DNA from 3 places in the Streptomyces sp. NBC_01381 genome. Region 3 is predicted to be linked to each of the others. Evidence: riboswitches for the same ligand, from Rfam matches in the RefSeq annotation. Region 3 holds a riboswitch; each other region holds the start of a gene.
The links. Region 3 has a riboswitch for cobalamin ahead of OG453_RS28565 (energy-coupling factor ABC transporter permease). Riboswitches for the same ligand answer to the same signal wherever they lie in the genome.

Region 1: linked by a shared signal. The riboswitch ahead of OG453_RS09775 (ABC transporter substrate-binding protein) and the one ahead of OG453_RS28565 (energy-coupling factor ABC transporter permease) in region 3 are both predicted to bind cobalamin.
Region 2: linked by a shared signal. The riboswitch ahead of OG453_RS16090 (cobalamin biosynthesis protein) and the one ahead of OG453_RS28565 (energy-coupling factor ABC transporter permease) in region 3 are both predicted to bind cobalamin.

What each region holds. Positions count from the first base shown of each region.
Region 1 covers NZ_JAPEPI010000001.1:2,040,163-2,047,555, reverse strand. The annotation lists gene OG453_RS09790 (MoaD/ThiS family protein) at 1-44, opposite strand, end outside; gene OG453_RS45120 (putative leader peptide) at 190-291, opposite strand; gene OG453_RS09785 (ABC transporter ATP-binding protein) at 361-1,137, opposite strand; gene OG453_RS09780 (iron ABC transporter permease) at 1,134-2,126, opposite strand; gene OG453_RS09775 (ABC transporter substrate-binding protein) at 2,177-3,136, opposite strand; cobalamin riboswitch at 3,180-3,328, opposite strand; gene OG453_RS09770 (M67 family metallopeptidase) at 3,301-3,723, opposite strand; gene OG453_RS09765 (amino acid permease) at 3,813-5,285, opposite strand; gene OG453_RS09760 (DUF2017 domain-containing protein) at 5,660-6,256, opposite strand; gene clpS (ATP-dependent Clp protease adapter ClpS) at 6,296-6,610, opposite strand; gene OG453_RS09750 (nicotinate phosphoribosyltransferase) at 6,691-7,393, shown strand, end outside.
Region 2 covers NZ_JAPEPI010000001.1:3,450,929-3,458,321, reverse strand. The annotation lists gene OG453_RS16105 (lysozyme) at 1-69, shown strand, start outside; gene OG453_RS16100 (inorganic phosphate transporter) at 261-1,532, shown strand; gene OG453_RS16095 (hypothetical protein) at 1,545-1,781, shown strand; cobalamin riboswitch at 1,900-2,051, shown strand; gene OG453_RS16090 (cobalamin biosynthesis protein) at 2,174-3,193, shown strand; gene OG453_RS16085 (cobyric acid synthase) at 3,190-4,698, shown strand; gene cobN (cobaltochelatase subunit CobN) at 4,695-7,393, shown strand, end outside.
Region 3 covers NZ_JAPEPI010000002.1:1,515,106-1,522,498, reverse strand. The annotation lists gene OG453_RS28580 (energy-coupling factor ABC transporter ATP-binding protein) at 1-302, opposite strand, end outside; gene cbiQ (cobalt ECF transporter T component CbiQ) at 299-1,048, opposite strand; gene OG453_RS28570 (energy-coupling factor ABC transporter substrate-binding protein) at 1,055-1,471, opposite strand; gene OG453_RS28565 (energy-coupling factor ABC transporter permease) at 1,471-2,163, opposite strand; cobalamin riboswitch at 2,192-2,381, opposite strand; partial or broken gene OG453_RS28560 (5-methyltetrahydropteroyltriglutamate--homocysteine S-methyltransferase) at 2,466-3,721, opposite strand; gene OG453_RS28555 (amino acid ABC transporter permease) at 3,764-4,696, opposite strand; gene OG453_RS28550 (amino acid ABC transporter permease) at 4,693-5,358, opposite strand; gene OG453_RS28545 (glutamate ABC transporter substrate-binding protein) at 5,469-6,305, opposite strand; gene OG453_RS28540 (amino acid ABC transporter ATP-binding protein) at 6,345-7,109, opposite strand.

The DNA.
Region 1 (7,393 bases), on a different contig from region 3:
GTGTAGGTGCGGAGGATGGTCGGGATGCGGACCTCGATGGCCATGGCTGAGGGCTCCTGTCGGGAGAAGTCACGTGGTGGGCGCGCGGCGGCCCGGTCGTGCGGGTGCGTGGTGCTTGATGCGTAATGCGTGGTGCAAGGGCAGGACGCGGTGGTGGCGCCGCGGCTCACGGCCGTACGGCGGCAGCGGTCAGCGCGGACAGATCGCGCTCGAGAGCCTGCACAGATCGACGTGCAGACGCGCAACGAGCAGCATGCCCGGCATCTTGTCGCTCACGTCGTGGGGAACCATGCGGTCATCGTATCGATTCCCGGTCCGGGTTCTGGAATGTGATCTCGCATGGTGGACGGATTACGTCCATCACGTGGATGGCGGGAGATACGTGACCGTCGGCGCCCCGGTCGCGGGGTGGACCGAGACCTCTGCCGTCACCCCGTACACCTCGGCCAGGAGCTCGCTGGTCAGGACCTCCTTCGGCGGTCCTGACGCGAGGAGGCGGCCGGCGTCGAGAACGTACAGACGATCGCAGTAGTACGCCGCGAGATTCAGGTCGTGCAGGGCGAGGAGGTTGGTCGTGCCGAGGGCGCGGACCAGGCCGAGGATCTCCAGCTGGTAGCGGATGTCCAGGTGGTTGGTCGGCTCGTCCAGGATCAGTACGGCGGGCTGCTGCACCAACGCCCTTGCCACCAAGGCGCGTTGGCGCTCGCCGCCGGAGAGTCCGGCGAAGGTGCGGTGCGCGAGGCCGGCCGCGCCGACCCGCTCGAGGGCCGCGCGGGCGAGACGCTCGTCCTCGGCCGTGTCCGCCTCCCAGAAGCGCTTGTGCGGGGAGCGGCCCATCGCGACGATCTGCCGGACGGTGAGCTCGAAGCCGCCGTGGCCGTCCTGCGGAACGGTGGCGATGCGGCGGGCGCGGGCCTTGGCGGAGCTGCCCGCCAGGTCGTCACCGTCCAGGAGGACGCGGCCGCCGGTGGGCGTCAGCGTGCCGTACACACAGCGCAGGAGGGTCGTCTTGCCGCTGCCGTTGGGGCCCACGATGCCGACGGTCTCGCCGTCGGCGGCGTGCAGCGTGACGCCGTCGACGAGGAGGCGGCCGCCGGGCGCCCGATAGGCGAGGTTCTCGGTGCTCAGGGCGGTCATACGGCCGCCTCCCCGCCACGGCTCCTGCGCAGCAGCCACAGGAAGAACGGGCCGCCGGTGAGCGCGGTGAGCACCCCCACCGGGATGTCCTGCGGGGCGGCGACCGTGCGCGCGGCGAGGTCGGCGGCCACCAGGAACACCGCGCCCGCGAGCGCCACGACCGGCAGCAGCGCGCGGTGGGATGCGCCGACCAGCATCCGGGCGGCGTGCGGCACCATCAGGCCGACGAAGCCGATGGCTCCGCTGTACGCGACGAGTACGCCGGTCAGGAGCGAGGCGACGACGAAGACGGCGGCGCGGAAGCGTGCGGTGTCCAGGCCGAGGACGGTGGCGCCCTCCTCGCCGACGAGGAGCAGGTCCAGGGGGCGGGCCAGGGCGAGCAGGAGCGCCGTGCCGACGATCAGTACGCCTGCGGGGAGGGCCAGCATGTCCCAGCGGGCGCTGCCGAGGCCGCCGAGCGTCCAGTACAGGACCTCCTGCAGATGGTCCGTGCTGTCCGCGACGACCAGGATCAGGCTGGTCAGGGCGGAGAGGATGTACGAGACGGCCACGCCCGCCAGGATCAGCCGGCCCGTGGCGAAGCCGCCGCCGGCGCTTCTGGCCAGGGTGTAGACGAGCAGCAGGGAGAGGAGCGCGCCCGCGAAGGACGCGGCCGGGATCGTGACCGTGAGGGACAGGCCCGCGCCGATGCCGAAGGCGCTGCCGAGGACGATCGCGGCGACCGCGCCGGCCGACGCGCCGGAGGAGACTCCCAGGAGGAAGGGGTCCGCGAGGGGGTTGCGGACCAGGGCTTGGAGGACCGTGCCTATGACGGCGAGGCCCGCGCCCACGGCCGCGCCGAGCAGGACCCTGGGTAGGCGGGCGTCCAGCACGATCGTGCGGAAGGGGGAGGGTTCCGCTCTGCCCGTGAGGATCTCCAGGACATCGGTCACGGGGATCTTGACCGAGCCGAGGGCGAGGCCTGCGGTGGCCGCTGCGGCGAGGGCCATGAGGAGGGCGGTGATGACGGCTGCGTAGGGCGGTTTCTGAGAGGTGCGGCTCACAGCTGCTCCGCCAGCTTCTTCACCGCACCCGGAGCCCGCACCCCCGTCACCACATCCGACAGCGGCAGCACCGCGAACCGCTTGTTCTTGATGGCGGGGACGTCGGCGAGCACCGGGTCCTCCAGGAGGCGGCGCTTCTTCTGGGCGACGGTCGTGCCGCCGTAGTCGAGGATCAGGATCACCTCGGGGCTGCTGTCCACCACCGACTCCCAGGACGCGTCGCCGAAGGACTTGTCCAGGTCGGCGAAGACGTTGCGGCCGCCCGCCCGCTCGATGATGTCGTTGCCGATGCCCCGGCCGCCCGCGGTGAAGGCCGTCTTGTCGCCGCTGTCGTACACGAAGACCGGGAGGGGTTTGCCGCCCTTCAACTTCTTTTCGGTGTCGGCCAGTTCGCGTTCGGCGCCGCTCACCCAGCGGTCCGCCCGTGCCCGTACCCCGAAGGTGGAGCCGACCTCGCGGACCTCCCGGAAGACGTCCTTCATGGTCACCGGGCGCTTCGCGCAGCCCTCCACGTCGAGGCGGGTCCTGATGCCGGACTTCGCGAGCGCCGCGCGGCTGCGGCCCTCGCCCGCGAGGAAGGCGCTCGGGTAACCGCCGTACACGAAGTCGGGGTTGGCGGCGAGCAGCTTCTCGTAGGAGGGGTACTCCTTGGCCAGGACCGGGACGGACGCGTAGGCCTTCTCGTACGACGGAAGCACCTTGTCGTCCAGGAAGGCGGTGCCCGCCATGCGGTCCGCAAGGCCAAGCTCCAGCATCACTTCCGTCGTGTGCTGGTTCATCGTCACGGCGCGCTTCGGGGGCGCATCGTACGTCGTCTTCACGCCGCAGTTGGTGACGGTGTACGGGAACCCGGCGGCCTTCGCCCCCGGCGCGGCATCGGGCTCCGCGGAGCTCGTGCACGCGGCGAGCGGGGCGAACAGGGCGGCGGCTATGAGTGCGCGCAGCGGTCGGGACATGGCTGAGCTGTGCCTCCTCCAGGGGATTCCGCGTCCCCTGTATCCGTGGGAGAGGGCGGCAGGTCAGTTCCTGACTGCCCCACCCGCGAAGGGTGGGGTCACAGTGGCGGGACCGTGCCGGATTCGCACCGGCTTCCTGGGTCCTGCCGCCTCAAAGGTGAGGCTCAGTATGCCTGGACGACCTTGACCTCTTCCTCGGTGACCTCGCCATCGACGATCCGGTAGGAGCGGAACTGGAAGTCGCCCGCGCCGTCGGTGTCCGCCGTGGAGACCAGGACGTAGTGCGCGCCGGGCTCGTTCGCGTACGTGATGTCGGTGCGCGAGGGGTACGCCTCGGTCGCCGTGTGCGAGTGGTAGACGATCACCGGCTCCTCGTCGCGGTCGTCCATCTCGCGGTACAGCTTGAGCAGGTCGCCCGAGTCGAACTCGTAGAACGTGGGCGAGCGGGCCGCGTTCAGCATCGGGATGAAGCGCTCGGGGCGGCCGGTGCCCGCGGGACCCGCGACCACGCCGCACGCCTCGTCGGGGTGGTCCTGGCGCGCGTGCGCGACGATCTGGTCGTGGAGGGCCTGGGTCAGGGTCAGCATGGGAGCCAGGATAAGCAGAGGGGCCCGTCCGTACCGAAGTGTGGTACGAACGGGCCCACATGCTGGGATCAGCAGGGATCAGGCGGGAGTCAGGACTTGATCGCGTCCTGCGGCTCGGCGTCGCCGCCGCCCGTCGGCTGACCGTTGCGCTTCTGCATGACCAGGTAGCCGACGCCCAGGATGAGCGCCCACACCGGGGCTGCGTAGAGCGAGATGCGCGCGTCCTTGTCGACGCCCATCATCACGATGACCATGCCGATGAAGAGCAGTGCGAACCAGCTCGTGTACGGCGCGCCCGGAGCCCGGAAGGTGGACTGCGGCAGCTCGCCGCGGTCGGCCTTGCGGCGGTACTTGATCTGGCAGACCAGGATCATGATCCAGGCCCACATGCCGGAGATGGTGGCGAAGGAGACGACGTAGTTGAACGCCTCGCCCGGCCACTGGTAGTTGATCCAGACGCCGACCAGCATGAACGCGGCGGAGACGGTGGTGCCGACCAGCGGCAGGCCGTTCTTCGTCAGCTTGGTGAAGAACTGCGGGCCCTGGCCGTTGAGCGCCAGGTCGCGGAGCATGCGGCCCGTGGAGTACATGCCGGAGTTGCAGGAGGAGAGCGCGGCCGTCAGGACGACGAAGTTGACGATGGCGGCACCGATGCCCAGACCCATCTCCTCGAAGGCCTTCACGAACGGGGAGACGCCCGGCTTGAAGGACGTCCACGGCACGACCGAGAGGATCATGATGAGCGCGCCGACGTAGAAGACGGCGATGCGCCACGGCACGGTGTTGATGGCCTTGGGCAGGACGGTCTTGGGGTCCTTGGACTCGCCCGCGGTGACGCCGACGAGCTCGACGGCGAGGAAGGCGAACATCACGATCTGCAGCGTCATCAGCGTGGAGCCGATGCCGTTGGGGAAGAACCCGCCCTGGTCCCACAGGTGGCTCACGGACGCGGTGTCACCGGCGTCGGAGAAGCCGATGGTGAGGATGCCGGCGCAGATGAGGATCATGCCGATGATCGCGGTGACCTTGACCATCGAGAACCAGAACTCGAGCTCACCGAAGAGCTTCACGGAGATCAGGTTGGCGCCGTACAGGATGACCGTGAAGATCAGCGCGTACGCCCATTGTGGGATGGAGTTGTGGGTCCAGTACTGCATGTACTGGGCCGCGGCCGTGACTTCCGTGATGCCGGTGACGACCCAGAAGAGCCAGTACGTCCAGCCGGTCACGTATCCGAAGAACGGGCCGATGAACTCGCGCGCGTACTCCGAGAAGGAACCCGAGACGGCGCGGTACATGAGCAGCTCGCCCAGGGCCCGCATGATGAAGAAGATGACAAGGCCGGCGATGGCGTACGCCAGGATGAGGCTGGGGCCGGCCTTGTGAATGGCCTTGCCCGCGCCGAGGAACAGGCCGGTGCCGATGGCACCGCCGATCGCGATCATCTGGATCTGGCGGGCCCCGAGCCCGCGCTGATAGCCCTCGCCGGATGAACCGGACGAGCCCTTGGCCTGATCGGCCTCATTGCCGTCGTGATGCTCTTCGACCTGCACTGAGGTCATGGTGACGCCTTTCTCCACGCTGATCCGTGCCCGCAGTCTGCGTATGGCCACGGATCAGGTCCTGATCCCCCCGGATATGGATGGAGTGCTACCGGCGGTCTGCCGGCCCGAGCGCCATCGGTGACATGGGTGGCGTCACCGAGTGGTCGTGAAGATTTATCACGGTCGCAACAGTGATCGGCTCAGCCACGTGTGGCGCAGACCACTGGAAGAAGCGGACAAAATTCCCCCGCGGCGTCATACGGGGGCATTGAAGTGACGTGATCGTTATCCGGATTTGAGGATCCGCTGAGCGAACACCTGTTACAGGTGCCGTCTACATCGATTTTCGGCCCCCGTGAGCCGTTCCACTACACCGGCAACTGCACCAGCAACTACACGATCAACGTGCTGACCAGCGTCTCCTGCAGACCGCCCAGCCACAAATAGGCCATCACCATCGGTTTGCGCGGATCCTCGTCCGGCAGCTGGTAGAGGAGGTCCGTGTCCTCCTCGTCGATGACGTCGAGGCGGGCGCCGATCGCGAGCCGGAGGTCGTTGAGGGCGCCGAGCCAGTGCCGGGACTCCTCCGCCGACAGCTTGAGGACGGCGCCGCCGTCGCCTGCCGCCGTCATGGAGTCCAGGCAGCGGATCACGACCAGGGCGTCGTCCCGCTTCTTGGCCCGCAGGTCGTTCTCCGTAAAGCGCCTGAACTCCGCGGAGTACGCCCGCAGTTCGTCCTCGTCGGCCTTCTCGCTGCCCGGTCCGCCGTACGCGTCGGGCAGCAGCCGCTGGAGCACCGGGTCGGTCGGCGGCTCGCTGGGGCCGTCCGCGAACAGCTCGGCGAGCGGGTCGTCGGAGGCGTCCTCTCCCGGTCCGGGGCCGATCAGCTCAAGGAGCTGGACGGCGAGGGAGCGGATGATCGAGATCTCGACCTCGTCGAGCGCGACGGCGGCGCCGCCCCCGGGGATCGCTTCGAATTGTCCTGGCATCAGATGCGTCGCTGCTTCCGGTCCACTGCTGTCGGCCTGCTACTTGCGGTCCTGCTGGAGGGTGGCCCAAAGCCCGTACCCGTGCATGGCCTGGACGTCGCGCTCCATCTCTTCGCGCGTGCCGGTGGAGACCACGGCTCGGCCTTTGTGGTGCACATCCATCATCAGCTTGGTGGCCTTGTGCTTCGAGTACCCGAAGTACGCCTGGAACACGTACGTCACGTAGCTCATCAGGTTGACCGGGTCGTTGTGGACGAGCGTGATCCAGGGGACGTCGGGCTCCGGGACGGCGAACGTCTCTTCGGCCGATTCCGGGCGCGTGATCTCTGCGGGAGCCGTACTCACTTGTCCCATGCTGCCACCCGCAGGGGGCCATCGCACAAATGGACCCGGGAAATCGTCAGAGTGACGAGATGCGGGGTAGCATCCTTCGTATGAACACAGCGGACCTTGGGCTGCCGGTGGATGTTCCGTCGACGGCGCTCTTCACCGATCACTACGAGCTGACGATGCTGCAGGCAGCGCTGAAGGCGGGCACCGCCGACCGGCGCTCCGTCTTCGAGGTCTTCACGCGCAGACTGCCCGAGGGACGGCGCTACGGAGTGGTGGCCGGCACCGGCCGTGTCCTGGACGCCGTGGAGAACTTCCGCTTCGATGCCGACGTCATCGGCTTCCTGCGCGAGCGCCGTGTCGTCGACGAGGAGACCCTGCAGTGGCTCGCCTCGTACCGCTTCCGCGGTGACATCTGGGGCTATCCGGAGGGCGAGGTCTACTTCCCGGGCTCGCCGATCCTGCGCGTCGAGGGCTCCTTCGCGGAGTGCGTCCTCCTGGAGACGGTGATCCTCTCCATCCTCAACCACGACTCGGCGATCGCGGCCGCAGCGTCCCGGATGGCGTCGGCCGCCGGTGAGCGCCCGCTGATCGAGATGGGCGCACGGCGCACCCACGAACTGGCGGCCGTCGCCGCATCGCGCGCCGCGTACGTCGGCGGCTTCACCACCACGTCCGACCTGGCGGCGGGCTTCCGCTACGACATCCCCACGGTCGGCACGTCCGCGCACGCCTTCACCCTCCTGCACGACAACGAACGCGACGCCTTCCAGGCCCAGGTGAACTCCCTCGGCCCCGGCACGACGC
Region 2 (7,393 bases), on a different contig from region 3:
GAGCTGCCGGGTGATCAGAATCTCTTCAACGGCTCGATGAACCAGCTGAAGAGGTTCGCCCGAGGGTAGCCAAAAGCCCTTGGAAGCCCGGATTCCGGGCCCCGTACCGCCGCTCCGGACGATCTCCGTCACGGTTCCGACGGAAGCGGAGTGGCGGTGCCCCGCATCGAGTCACCGCACCGCCCGGCCCAGTTCACTTTCCGTTCACCCAGGTTGCCTACGTTCCACTTGCCACTGACGTCCAACAGAAGCCTGGGTAAATGGAACACATCACGCTTCTCCTCGGGATCGTGATCGTTACCGCTCTCGTGTTCGACTTCACGAACGGTTTCCACGACACAGCCAACGCGATGGCGACCACCATCTCGACCGGCGCCCTCAAGCCCAAGACGGCGGTGGCCATGTCCGCCGTGCTGAACCTCGTCGGAGCATTCCTCTCCGTCGAAGTCGCCAAGACGATCTCTGGCGGCATCGTCAACGAGGACGGACTGAAGACAGAGGTCATATTCGCGGCCCTGGTGGGCGCGATCCTCTGGAATCTGCTGACCTGGCTGGTGGGCCTGCCCTCCAGTTCCTCCCACGCACTCTTCGGCGGCCTCATCGGCGCCGCCGTCATGTCGATGGGCTGGTCGTCGATCAACGGCGGCACCGTCGTCACCAAGATCCTGATCCCGGCCCTCGCCGCGCCGCTCGTGGCGGGTCTCGCCGCGATGGCGGCCACGCGCCTGACGTACCGGATCGGCCGCAACACCGACACCAAGTCGACCGCCAAGGGCTACCGCGCCGGCCAGATCGCCTCCGCCGGCCTCGTCTCGCTGGCGCACGGCACGAACGACGCGCAGAAGACCATGGGCATCATCACGCTCGCCCTGGTCACCGGCGGCGTCCTCAACCCCGGCGCGAACCCCCCGATGTGGGTCATCGTCTCGGCCGGTGTGGCCATCGCGCTCGGCACCTACCTGGGCGGCTGGCGCATCATCCGCACCATGGGCAAGGGCCTCACCGACCTCCAGCCGCAGCAGGGCTTCGCCGCCCAGACCAGCGCCGCGACGGTCATCCTCGCCTCGTCGCACATCGGCTTCTCGCTCTCCACCACGCAGTCCTGCTCCGGCGCCGTGATGGGCGCGGGCCTGGGCCGCAAGGGCGGTGTGGTCCGCTGGTCCACGGCGACCCGGATGTTCGTCGCCTGGGGTCTGACGCTCCCGGCCGCCGGCCTGGTCGGCGCGGGCGCCGAGTTCCTCACCAAGCAGGGCCCCTGGGGCATCGCGGCGACCGCGGCGCTCCTGGTCGGCGGCTCGGCCGTCATCTGGGTGCTCTCGCGGCGCAACGCCGTCGACCACACGAACGTCGCGGACGACGAGATCGGCGGCTCCGACGCGGAGCCCGCGGGCGTCGTGACCACCGCGATCGCCGCCGTCACGCCGCCGCCCACCGGCGCCGCCGCGACGGCCGCCGACGACGACCACGTCAAGGCCACCATCCCGGCCCCGACCGGCTCCGTGGCGGACCCCGCCCGGCCTGCCACGGTGTAAGGACAGATCAGCATGGACATCGACTGGGCAGCTCTCGGCTCCGTCTTCGGAGTCAGCCTCGCGGTGACGGTGGCCCTGGTGGGCCTGTTCACCCTCGGCATCGTCGGCCTCTCCAAGCACGAGGCGGCCGCCTCCGGCGCCGCTTCCGCCGCGGGCGGCAACGCTGCGGCGGCGCGCGCCGGCGCGTACGCGTGCTTCGCGCTGTGCGCGGCCGCGGTGGCGTACGGGATCTATCTGATCGTCGCCTGACGGCCGGAGTTCGTCGCCTGACGACGGAGTTCGAGGTGGGGTGCGAGACGCTTCGGCGTCCCGCACCCCACCTTCGTATGTGGGCCTTGGCACACTCTCCCGTCGCAGGTCAAAGGCGAGTTGACGGGCGTTCGCGGGCGTGGTGGACTGCCGGAGCCATTACGGCGGCAGAAGAGGAAGCCGGTGCGAATCCGGCGCGGTCCCGCCACTGTCACCGGGGAGACGACTCCCCGTGAGCCAGGAACTCTCGCCCGCCGATCACGTCGAACCAGGGCGCGGACACCCTGAGTGAGGACATATCGCCATGCGCGGCCGCCCGTTGCCGGTTCCTGTGCCCCCGCCTGTCCAGGCCGGGCCCGTCGCTCCCCTTCACGTAACGGTCGGCTGAACCCGTGTGTGCCGATCGCGACTTCGCGTACGGCGCCGCCGCCGGGCTCCTCGGTGACCTGCTTCTCGGTGATCCTCGCCGCGGGCATCCGGTCGCCGCGTTCGGGCGTGCGGCGGGTGCCGTCGAGCGTGTCCTGTGGCGGGATCACCGCGGGTGGGGCGCGCTGCATGCCGTGGTGTGCGCCGGCGGTGCTGCGGGTGCCGCCGCCCTTGCCTCTTCTCTTGTACGTCGCCACTCGCGCGCCGGATCGGTCGCGCTGACCGCCGCCGCGACCTGGGCCGTGGTCGGCGGGACCTCGCTCGGGCGTGAGGCGCGGGCCATCGGCGGGGCGCTCGCCGCGGGGGACATCGAGGTGGCGCGGGAGTGGCTGCCGCATCTGTGCGGGCGGGATCCGCAGGCGCTGGATGCCGACGGCATCGCGCGGGCCGTCGTCGAGTCCGTCGCCGAGAACACGTCCGACGCCGTCGTGGGGGCGCTGGTGTGGGGGGCGTTGGCGGGCGTTCCGGGGCTTGTCGGGTTTCGGGCCGTGAACACGTTGGACGCGATGGTGGGGCACAAGTCCGCGAGGTACCTCCGGTACGGGTGGGCGTCTGCTCGGCTCGATGATGTTCTGGGGTGGCCGGGGGCTCGGCTGACCGCCCTGCTGGCGGCTGCTGCGGGGGATTCGCCCTCCGGGGCGCTGCGGGCCTGGCGTGACGATGCCGCCAAGCATCCGAGTCCCAACGCTGGGCCCGTTGAGGCGGCCTTTGCCGGGGCGTTGGGGGTGCGGCTCGGGGGGACTCTCTCGTACGGGGGGCGGGTTGAGCATCGGCCTGTTCTCAATGGGGGTGGGCGTGCCGTTGCCGTGGCTGACATCGAGCGGGCTGTTCGGCTGTCTCGGCGGGTTGGGCTGCTGGCGCTGGGGGTTGCCATGGCCGCCCGTCCGAAGCGGAGCCCGGCAGTTGGGACTGTGCCCACCCGTTCCGCCCTGCGGAACGCCTGCCCACAGCAAGGACGGCAGAGCAAGTCAAGGAGAACCTCATGAGTGGCGGGCTGCTTGTTGCCGGAACCACCTCTGACGCCGGGAAGAGCGTCGTCACCGCCGGGATCTGTCGGTGGCTGGCTCGCAAAGGAGTTTCCGTCGCGCCGTTCAAGGCGCAGAACATGTCGCTCAACTCCTTCGTCACGCGCGAAGGCGCCGAGATCGGGCGGGCGCAGGCCATGCAGGCGCAGGCCGCCCGGGTCGAGCCGAGCGCGCTGATGAATCCCGTGCTGCTCAAGCCGGGCAGCGACCGCAGCAGTCAGGTGGTGCTCATGGGGAAGCCCGTGGGCGAGATGAGTGCGCGTGGCTATCACGGCGGGCGCCAGGAGGCGTTGCTCTCGACCGTGGTGGGATGTCTTGAGGAACTTCGGGGCAGCTATGACGCCGTGATCTGCGAAGGCGCGGGCAGTCCCGCCGAGATCAATCTGCGGCGTACGGACATTGTGAACATGGGGATCGCGCGGGCCGCCCGGTTCCCCGTCGTCGTCGTCGGCGACATCGACCGCGGTGGCGTCTTCGCCTCCTTCTTCGGCACGACCGCGCTGCTCAGTGCCGAGGATCAGGAACTGGTCGCCGGGTATCTCGTCAACAAGTTCCGGGGCGATGTGTCGCTGCTCGCACCCGGGCTCGACATGCTGCAAGGACTCACCGGGCGGCGCACGTTCGGTGTGCTGCCGTTCCAGCACGGGCTCGGCATCGACGAGGAGGACGGCCTTCGGGTGTCCCTGCGGGGTGCCGTGCGGGAGTCCGTCGTCGCTCCCCCGGTCGGCGAGGACGTGCTGCGGGTCGCCGTCTGTGCCGTACCGCTGATGTCGAACTTCACGGACGTGGACGCGCTCGCCGCCGAACCCGGTGTCGTCGTGCGGTTCGTGGACCGGGCCGAGGAACTCGTCGACGCCGATCTCGTGATCGTGCCGGGGACGCGCGGGACCGTGCGCGCGCTTGAATGGCTGCGCGAGCGTGGGCTCGCCGACGCCATCGCGCGGCGTGCGGCCGAGGGGCGGCCCGTGCTCGGGATCTGCGGCGGCTTCCAGGTGCTCGGCGAGCACATCGAGGACGACGTGGAATCGCGCGCGGGGGCCGTGGACGGGCTCGGGCTGCTGCCCGTGCGCGTGCGGTTCGCCCGCGAGAAGACCCTCGCCCGGCCCGTCGGCGAGGCACTCGGGGAACCCGTCGAGGGGTACGAGATTCATCACGGCGTCGCCCAAGTCCTGGGCGGAGAGCCCTTCTTGGACGGCTGCCGCGTCGGTGAGGTGTGGGGCACGCACTGGCACGGCTCCCTTGAGAGCGACGCGTTCCGGCGGCGCTTCCTCACCGAGGTGGCCCGCGCCGCCGGGCGCCGTTTCGTGCCCGCGCCCGACACCAGCTTCGGCGCACTGCGCGAGGAGCAGCTCGACCTGCTCGGAGACCTGATCGAAGAACACGCGGACACGGACGCGCTGCTCAGTCTGATCGAGACCGGCACACCGTCCGGTCTCCCCTTCATCGCACCGGGGGCACCCTCATGACCGTCCTGCTTCTGTCCACCGCCGACACGGACCTGCTGGCCGCCCGTGCCTCGGGCGCCGGGTACCGCATCGGCAACCCGACCCGGGTCGACGTACAGAACGAGCTGCCCGCCCTGATCGAGGGCGCCGACATCGCCGTCGTACGCCTCCTCGGCGGCAGGCGCGCCTGGGAGGACGGGCTCGCGGCGCTGAAGGCCGCCGGGATCCCGACGGTGCTGCTCGGCGGCGAGGCCGTGCCGGACGCGGAGCTGATGGCCGAGTCGACCGTGCACGCGGGGTCCGTGGCGGAGGCGCTGCGGTATCTCGTCGAGGGCGGCACGGGCAATCTGCGCGAGCTGGTGCGCTTCCTCAAGGAGGACGTCCTCGCGGCGGGTCGCGGCCGGGCGTCGGCCGCCGACACGCAGGAGCGGCAGAGTGCCGAGCCGCAGAAGATGCCCGAGTACGGGGTGCATGGCACCCGGGAGTACGTCGAGGGCCGGCCCACCGTCGGTGTGCTCTTCTACCGGGCGCACCAGCTCTCCGGGAACACCGGCTTCGTGGACACGCTGTGCGACGCGATCGAGGCGCGGGGCGCCAACGCCCTTGCCGTGTACTGCGGTTCGCTGCGCGGCGCCGACGCGGGCCTGTACGAGATCCTCGGGCGGGCCGACGCCCTGGTCGCCACCGTCCTCGCGGCGGGCGGCACGCATGCCTCCGGCGCGAGCGCGGGCGGCGACGAGGAGGCCTGGGACATCGGCGCGCTCGCCGACCTCAACATCCCTGTGCTGCAAGGACTCTGCCTCACCTCGTCGCGGGCGACGTGGGACGCGTCGGACGCCGCGCTCTCCCCCATGGACGCCGCGATGCAGGTGGCGATCCCGGAGTTCGACGGCCGTGTCATCACCGTGCCGTTCTCCTTCAAGGAGCAGGGCCCCGACGACGTACCGGTGTACGTCGCCGACCCCGAGCGCGCCGCCCGGGTCGCCGGAATCGCCCTGCGGCACGCCCAGTTGAAGCACAAGCCGAACGCCGAGAAGAAGCTCGCGCTCGTCTTCACGGCCTATCCCACCAAGCACTCGCGTGTCGGCAACGCCGTCGGGCTCGACACGCCCGCGTCGGCGGTGCGCGTGCTCGACTCGCTGCGCGATGCCGGATACGTCGTCGAGGGCCACCCGGACAACGGCGACGAGCTGATCCACCGGCTCATCAACGCCGGTGGCCACGACGTCGAGTGGCTCACCGAGGAGCAGCTGGCCGCCGCGCCCGCGCGCGTGCCGCTCGCCGACTACCGGGCCTGGTTCGACAAGCTGGCCCCCGAGCTGCGCGACGGCATGCTGGAGGCGTGGGGCGAGCCGCCCGGCAGCCTGTACGTGGACGGCGACGACATCGTGCTCGCCTCCCTGCAGTTCGGGAACGTCGTCGTGATGATCCAGCCGCCGCGCGGCTTCGGCGAGAACCCGATCGCGATCTACCACGACCCGGACATGCCGCCCTCGCACCACTACATGGCGGCCTACCGCTGGCTGGAGCTGTCCTTCGGCGCCGACGCGGTCGTCCACATGGGCAAGCACGGCACGATGGAGTGGCTGCCGGGCAAGGGCCTCGGCCTGAGCGGGAGTTGCGCCCCGGACGCGGTGCTCGGCGAGCTGCCGCTGATCTACCCCTTCATCGTGAACGACCCCGGCGAGGGCACCCAGGCCAAGCGGCGCGGGCACGCCACGGTCGTCGACCACCTGGTGCCGCCGATGGCACGGGCGGACACGTACGGCGATCTGGCGAAGCTGGAGCAGCTGCTCGACGAGTACGCACTCGTCAGCGACCTGGACCCGACGAAGGCCCCTGCCGTCCGCGCGCAGATCTGGACGCTGGTGAAGGCCGCCGAGCTCCACCACGACCTGCATGTCGACGAGCAGCCCGACGACGGCGAGTTCGACGAGTTCGTCATGCACATCGACGGCTATCTCTGCGAGATCAAGGACGTACAGATCCGTGACGGCCTGCACATCCTCGGCGGCGGCCCCGAGGGCGAGGCGCGCGTCAATCTGGTGCTCGCCGTACTGCGGGCCTCGCAGGTGTGGGGCGGCCAGGCGAACGCGCTGCCCGGCCTGCGGGCCTGCCTCGCCGAGCACTTCGGGCTCAGCGAGAAGGAGCTGCTCGCCGAGCCGGGCGCCGCCGTGAAGGTGGCGGACGGTCTGACGTCCCTGGTCGACGGGCCCGCTCGGACCGGCGCCGACGCGCTTGACCTCCTGGAGCAGCTGTGCCGACGCCTCGCCGAGGGCATGGAGGAGCGCGGCTGGAAGCTGGAAGCCGTACGCAGCCTCGTGCGAGACGTGCTCGGGGTCGAAGTCACTCCCGCCGTGGCCGTGTTGGGCTTCGCCTGCGAGGAGGTCGTGCCCCGCCTCGCGCGGACGACCGACGAGATCGGGCACATCCTGCGGGCGCTCGACGGCGGTTACGTTCCCGCCGGTCCTTCCGGGTCGCCGACGCGCGGGCTCGTGAATGTGCTGCCGACCGGACGCAACTTCTACTCGGTCGACCCCAAGGCCATCCCCTCGCGGCTGTCCTGGGAGGTCGGCCAGTCCCTCGCGGACTCGCTGATCGCGCGGTATCTGGCGGACACGGGTGAGTACCCGAAGTCCGTGGGTCTGACCGTGTGGGGCACGTCGGCGATGCGTACGCAGGGCGATGACATCGCGGAGATCCTGGCGCTGCTCGG
Region 3 (7,393 bases):
GGGTCCTGGACGACGAGCTGAACGGTCGTACGCAGCCGGGTAAGACCCTTGCGGTCGTACGTCACCCTGCTCCCGTCGACCGTCAACTCACCGGCGTCCGGGCGCAGTCCACCGCTGAGCAGCCGCATCAGGGTGGTCTTGCCGCTGCCGTTGCGTCCGAGCAGCGCGAGTGCACGCCCCTCGACGATGTCGAAGTCCAGGCCGTCGAGCACGGTGGGGCCGTCCTCGTACGCGTACGAAGCCGCGCGCAGAGCCACCAGGGACTCGCCCGGCGGCATGGGAGGAGCGCTCGGCTCGCTCATGGAAGAAGCCTTTCGAGTACGAGGGTGAGGGCCACCAGGGCCACGAGAAGTGCCGCGCTCACGGTCACGAAGGGCCGGGAGACCCGGGCCTCGGGCACAAGGACCCGCAGCGTCCCGTCGTAACCCCGTCCGGCGAGGCCCGCCTGCAGCCGGCTCGCCCGGTCGAAGGCCCGCACGAACGCGGTGGCGCCGAGCCCGGCGAGCGACCGCCAGGCGGCGGCCCGGGTCGTGTGCCCGAGCCGCGCGGCCTGCGCCTGACGGATCCGCGTCATGGAGTCCAGAAGCAGAAAGCTCATCCGGTACGTGACGAGCGCCACGTCCACAACGGGTGCCGGCACGCCCGCCTTGACCAGGCGGGGCAGCAGGTCCGACATCGGCGTGGTGAAGGCGAAGAGCAGGACGCCAAGGGAGGCCGCGGAGGTGCGCAGGAGCAGACCGCCCGCGCGCGCCGGACCGCCGTCGGCGAGCGTGATGAACCCTCCTGGTCCTGCGATCTGGATGAGCAGGCTCAGGGCGCCGGTGACGCAGAAGCCGAGCGGTACGCGGTAGGCGCGCCACAGCTTGCGGGGCGGCACGCCCGCCGGGCCGAGCAGCACGGCGAGCGCGGCGACCAGGACAAGGGCGGCGCCCGGCCAGGGCGGCAGGGAGACCGCGAGGGCGGTGAGACCGAGCCCGAGCACGGCCTTGTCCACGGGATGACGGCGGCGCCAGCGACTGCTGTGCGCCGCCGCGTCGATGGGCAGCACGCCGGATCAGACCTGCTCGGTCTTGGGCCGGGTGCCCTCAGCGCCCACGTCCGCATCCCCATCCACATCCGCGTCCGCGTCCGCATCCGTGGACGGCTCGGCGTCGGCGGCCTCCGCCCGCGCACGTTCGGCACCCTGGCGGCGCCCCTTGCGCAGCCCGAAGTAGTAGGCGAGGACGCCCGCGCCGAGCGCCGCCTGCAGGGAGAAGAGCGCCGATTCGATCTCCCCGGACGGGGGTTCGTACAGGGGCGAGAACCACGGCTCGTACTCGGGGTCGTTCTCGGCGATCGCCGTCTCGGCCTGGGCGTCGGCGCCGGTGAACGGCTCTTCCTTGTCGTCGCCGAGGCCGAGGACCAGGGGCAGCACCGCGAGTGCGGCGACGATGACCAGGAGCAGGGTGTTGATCTTCGCGTTGCGGCTCATCAGGCACTGGCCTCCGTCTCGGACTTCTTGCCCTGAAGCAGCACGCCGAGCCGGGTGAGCTCGCCCTTGCTGGACTGCACGAGGAGCCGCATCACCAGGACGGTGAGCAGTCCCTCGCTGACCGCCAAGGGGATCTGCGTGACGGCGAAGATGCCGCCGAACTTGCCCAGGGCGCCGATGAATCCGCTGGAGGGGTCGGGGAACGCCAGGGCCAGCTGGACGCTGGTGACGCAGTACGTCGACAGGTCGGCGACGAACGCCCCGAAGAACACGGCCACCATGAGCGGTACGTCGTATCTCTTCAGGAGCCGGTAGACGGCGTACCCGGCCCATGGCCCGATGATCGCCATGGAGAACACATTGGCGCCGAGCGTGGTGAGCCCGCCGTGGGCGAGCAACAGAGCCTGGAACAGAAGTGTGATGGTGCCGAGCACCGCCATGATCGGCGGCCGGAAGAGAATCGCGCCGAGCCCGGTGCCCGTCGGATGCGAGCAACTGCCCGTGACAGAAGGGATTTTCAGGGCGGAGAGGACAAAGGTGAAGGCTCCGGACGCGCCGAGGAGCAGGGTGCTCTCGGGGTGCTCCTTGACTTCACGGGTGAGGGAACGGACTCCGTGGACGACGAACGGCGCGGACGCGACACTCCAGGCGATCGCGTGCGCCGGGGGGAGGAAACCCTCGGCTATGTGCATGGCGGAACAGACCTCTCCAGCACCTCGTGGATGGACAACGCGCCTTGACCGGTCTCCTGGCTGACGGGTCGTACCGCCCGGACTCCGCCTTCCCGGGCACGTGAGTACCCAGTGGCTGCCCCCACAGGGGGCCGGAGCCGGACTTTCCCGATCACAGTGGCGAGGGCCGCACCGGCATCACACCGGATTTCCCGAGCACCAAGGCGTGGTGACACTAGTGCGCCACGTGGGGCCTGACAACTCGCACGGCGGGCGCGGCGGTGGCACACGCAAGCGCACACCACCACCGCGTACGCCCCTGGTCAGAGGGTGGAGCGGAGCTCGCGCGCGGCGCCGACCAGGTTCTCGAGGGCGGCGCGGACCTCGGTCCAGCCCCGGGTCTTCAGACCGCGGTCCGGGGGGATAGCCGGACGCGGCGAGTTCGCCGGCGACCTGCATGTGCGAGCGGGCGGATGTCGCCGGACTCGGCGTAGCACATGTCGGTGTGGATCTGGCTGTCCGGCCGTACGCCGCTCGTGCCGAGCCGGAAGGACTCGGTGGCCGAGGCGAGATACCCGCCGTGGTGGGCGGCGCGCAGCGGCAGCGTCTCGCGCAGCGCGAGCGCGACCTGGCGGGCGGTGTCGGCGAGGGGCTGGGCGTACGCGGTCCAACGCACCGTCATCGGCTCGGGGTGGGAGATGTCGCCGGCCAGGATCGGCGGAAGACATGGCGCGTCCCGTAGGACTGGACCATGTCGTTGCGTTCGGGCTCGCCGTGCACCAGGACGTCGGTGCCGGTCTTCTCCTGGAAGGCGATGACCTCGCGGATCTCGGCCACGATGCGCTCCTCGTACGTGGCCGTGCCGATGCGTCCGGCACGCAAGTCGGCGCGGGCAGTGGGCAGTTCGCCGGTCTGCGGGAAGGAGCCGATGGACGTCGTCGGCAACAGCGGCAGGCGGCCGTTCGCGCCGGGCGGCGACCCGCTCGGCGTACGTCTGGGAACGGCGGGTGTCCGCGTCGGTGACGGCCGCGGCGCGGGCGCGCACCACCGGGTCGCGGGTGAGGGTGGCGATCTCACCGGTCTTCTGCCGGGCGAAGGCAAGCCAGCGGGCGATCTGCGGATCAAGCCCCTGCTCGGCGTCGGCGTCCAGCGGGACGTGCAGCAGGGAGCAGGAGGCGGCCACGTCGACCCGCCCGGCGAGCCCGAGCAACGTACCGAGCACGGCCAGGGACTTCCCCAGGTCGTTGATCCACACATTGCGGCCGTCGACGACGCCGGCGACAAGACGCTTGCCGGGCAGACCGCCGACGGCCGCGAGATCGTCGAGATTGGCGGCGGCGGGCCCGGTGAAGTCGATGGCGAGGCCGTCGACATCCGCCATGGCCAGCACCGGAAGGGCCTCGCCGAGCCGGTCGAAATAGGAGGCGACGAGCAGTCGGGGCCGGTCGGTGAGCGCGCCGAGATCGCGGTAGGCGCGGGCGACGGCGTTCACTTCGGCCGGGGTGCGGTCCTGCATCAGGACGGGCTCGTCCAGCTGAACCCACTCGGCGCCCGCGGCCCGCAGCTCGGCGAGGACTTCGGTATGACGGCGGTCGTTCCCGCACACCGCTGCGGTACGTGGTCACTTGCTGGAGCTGCCGCCCGTTCCCCCGAGATCGTCACGGCCCAAGTGCTCGCCCGGTGTCGCCAGCGTCTCGACCGCGTCCGCGGTTACCACCGCGCCGGTGGACTTCTTGCCGCGCCTCAGCCTGCCCTCCAGCCAGCTCGCGAAGGACGTGAGTGCGAAGTTCAGCACGACGAAGATCACGGAGACCACGGTGAAGCTGGCAATGGTGTTGGCGCCGTAGTTCGCGCTCATCGGGCGGACCGACGCGAGGAGTTCGGAGAAACCGATCAGCGCGCCGCCCAGCGCGGTGTCCTTCACGATGACCACCAGCTGGCTGACGATCGCCGGGAGCATCGCGGTGACCGACTGCGGCAGCAGCACGTGGCGCATGACCTGGTTCTTGCGCATGCCGATCGCCTTGGCCGCGTCGGTCTGGCCCCGCGGGAGGGACAGGATTCCGGCTCGTACGATCTCCGCGAGTACGGAGGCGTTGTAGAGGACGAGACCGGTGACGACGGCGTAGAGCGGCCGGCTGGCGGGGCTGATGTCGGTGTACTCGGAGTACGCCGCGTTCGCGAAGAGCATCAGGATCAGCACCGGGATGGCGCGGAAGAACTCCACGACGGTGCCGGCCGCACCCCGCACCCACCAGTGGTCCGAGAGCCGGGCGATGCCGAACAGCGCCCCGAGCGGCAGCGCGATGACCATGGACAGTGCAGCGGCGATGAGCGTGTTCTTGAGCCCCGGCAGGATGTACGTCTCCCAGGCCCGGGAGTCCGTGAAGAAGGGCCGCCATTTGACCCACTCGAGCTGGTTCTTGTCGGCGAGGCTCTGGACCACCCACCAGATCAGGACGGCGAGTGCGACCAGGAACACCACCGTGAGCAGCACGTTGCGCCGTTTGGCACGCGGCCCCGGGACGTCGTACAGAACGTTCTGCGCACTCATCGCCTCACCGACACCTTCTTGCTCACCCAGCCGAGGAACAACCCGGTCGGGAGGGTGAGGCAGATGAATCCGAACGCGAAGATGGTGGAGATGAGGATGAGTTGAGCCTCGTTCTCGATCATTTCCCGCATCAGCGCCGCGGCCTCGGCGACGCCGATCGCGGCGGCCACCGTTGTGTTCTTGGTCAGGGCGATCAGCACGTTCGCCAGCGGGCCCACCACGGAACGGAAGGCCTGGGGAAGAACGATGAGCCGCAGCACCTGGGGGAAGTTCAGGCCGATGGCACGCGCCGCCTCCGTCTGGCCGACGGGCACCGTGTTGATGCCGGACCTCAGCGCCTCACAGACGAACGACGCGGTGTAGGCGATCAGACCGAGCACGGCGAGCCGGAAGTTGATCGTCGTGAAGTCGTCGGCGCCGAGGGTGACGCCGAGCGTCTGGAACAGGCCCAGCGAGGTGAAGACGATGATCACGGTGAGCGGGATGTTCCGGACCACGTTGACGTAGGCGGTGCCGAAGCCGCGCATCAGCGGCACGGGGCTGACGCGCATGGCGGCCAGCACCGTTCCCCAGATCAGGGCGCCGATGGCGGAATAGAGGGTGAGCTGCACCGTCACCCAGAAGGCAGCCAGCAGGTCGTAACCCTCGAGAAAGTCGAACACAGTCTCCGGCCTTCCGCGTGAGTTCGTGAGTGCGTGAGTGCGTGAGTGCGTGCGTGCGTGAAGGGGCGACGCGCGCCGCTGCGAGGGCGGCGCGCCGCGGGTCACCCGCCTCAGCTGACGATGACGCCGATCTTCGGTGCCTGCTCGTTCTTGTAGCCGGCCGGGCCGAAGTTCTTCTCGACGGCGTCGTCCCAGGCGCCGTCCTCGACCATCTTCTCCAGGGCGGTGTTGATCTCCGCCTTGAGATCGCTGCCCTTTTCGACGCCGATGCCGTAGTTCTCGTTGCTCAGCTTGAATCCGCCGAGCTTGAACTTGCCCTTGAATTCGGGCTGCGCGGCATAACCGGCGAGGATCGAGTCATCGGTGGTCAGGGCGTCGATGACCTTGTTCTCCAGGCCGGTCAGGCACTCCGAGTAGCCGCCGTACTCCTGCAGCTGGGCCTGCGGCGCGATCTTGTCCTTGACGTTCTGCGCCGATGTGGAGCCCGTGACCGAGCAGAGCTTCTTGTTGTTGAGGTCCGCGGGCTTCGTGATGGAGTCGTCGTCCGACCGGATCAGGACGTCCTGGTGTGCCAGGAGGTAGGGGCCTGCGAAGTCGACCTTCTCCTCGCGCTCCGGGTTGATCGAGTACGAGGCGGCGATGAAGTCGACGTCGCCGCGCTCGAGCAGCGTCTCGCGGTCGGCGCTCTTGGCTTCCTTCCACTCGATGTCGCCGGCGTCGTATCCGAGCTCCTTGGCGACGTACGTAGCGACGTCGACGTCGAAGCCCGTGTACTTGCCGTCCGGCGTCTTCAGGCCGATGCCCGGCTGGTCGAACTTGATGCCGACGGTGATCTTCTTGTCGTCCGAGCTCGTGCCGCCGCCGTCGTCGTCCGAACTGCAGCCGGCGGCGCTCAGGGACAGCACGAGCGCAGCGGCGGCCGCGACGGTGACCTTGTGAAGCTTCATGGTGATCATTCCTAGTGCTGTAGTGCCCCGGGCCCCGGATCAGTGGTGAAGGATCTTCGAAAGGAAGTCCTTGGCCCGCTCGCTGCTCGGGTTGCTGAAGAACTGCGCGGGTGTCGTCTCCTCCACGATGCGGCCATCCGCCATGAACACCACACGGTTGGCGGCCGAACGGGCGAATCCCATCTCGTGGGTGACGACGACCATGGTCATTCCGTCATGGGCGAGCTGCTGCATCACCTCGAGCACCTCGTTGATCATCTCGGGGTCGAGCGCGGAGGTCGGCTCGTCGAAGAGCATGATCTTCGGGTCCATGGCCAGCGCTCTGGCGATCGCGACGCGCTGCTGCTGGCCACCGGAGAGCTGCGCGGGGTACTTCTCCGCCTGGGAGCCGACCCCCACCCGGTCGAGCAGCTGACGCGCCCGGTCCTCGGCAGCCTTCTTGTCCTTCTTACGCACCTTGACCTGGCCGAGCGTCACGTTATTGAGCACGGTTTTGTGCGCGAAGAGGTTGAAGGACTGGAAGACCATGCCCACATCGGCCCGCAGCGCGGCCAGCTCGCGACCTTCGGCGGGCAGGGGCTTTCCATCGATGACGATCTCACCCGAATCGATGGTCTCCAGGCGATTGATGGCGCGGCACAGCGTGGATTTCCCGCCGCCGGACGGCCCGATGACGACGACAACCTCGCCACGGGCAATGGTCAGGTCGATGTTCTGGAGGACATGCAGCTCGCCGAAGTGTTTGTTGACGTCGCTCAGCACAACCAGATCGCCTGTGGCCGGGGTGGGATTTTCATGGCTCACGGCTACTCCGCTCTCATTGCCTTAATCCTCCGTCTTCCAAAAGGAAGCCGCACGCCGAGAGCGGTGGATTACGACTATTCGATACCACTGATTGCCGATCCCCTAAGAAAATGCTGGTCAGGCACTCTTTGCCGCCGACTCAAGAATCGCGAGGCACTCCACATGGCGGGGCATCGGAAAAGATTTGGCACCTCTCGTACGCGACGCAAGGCTGACGCCGCGCGGCCACGCACCCGAGTGCCCCGCCAGGACTCAAGTCCTGGCGGGGCACTCCACTTACGCCT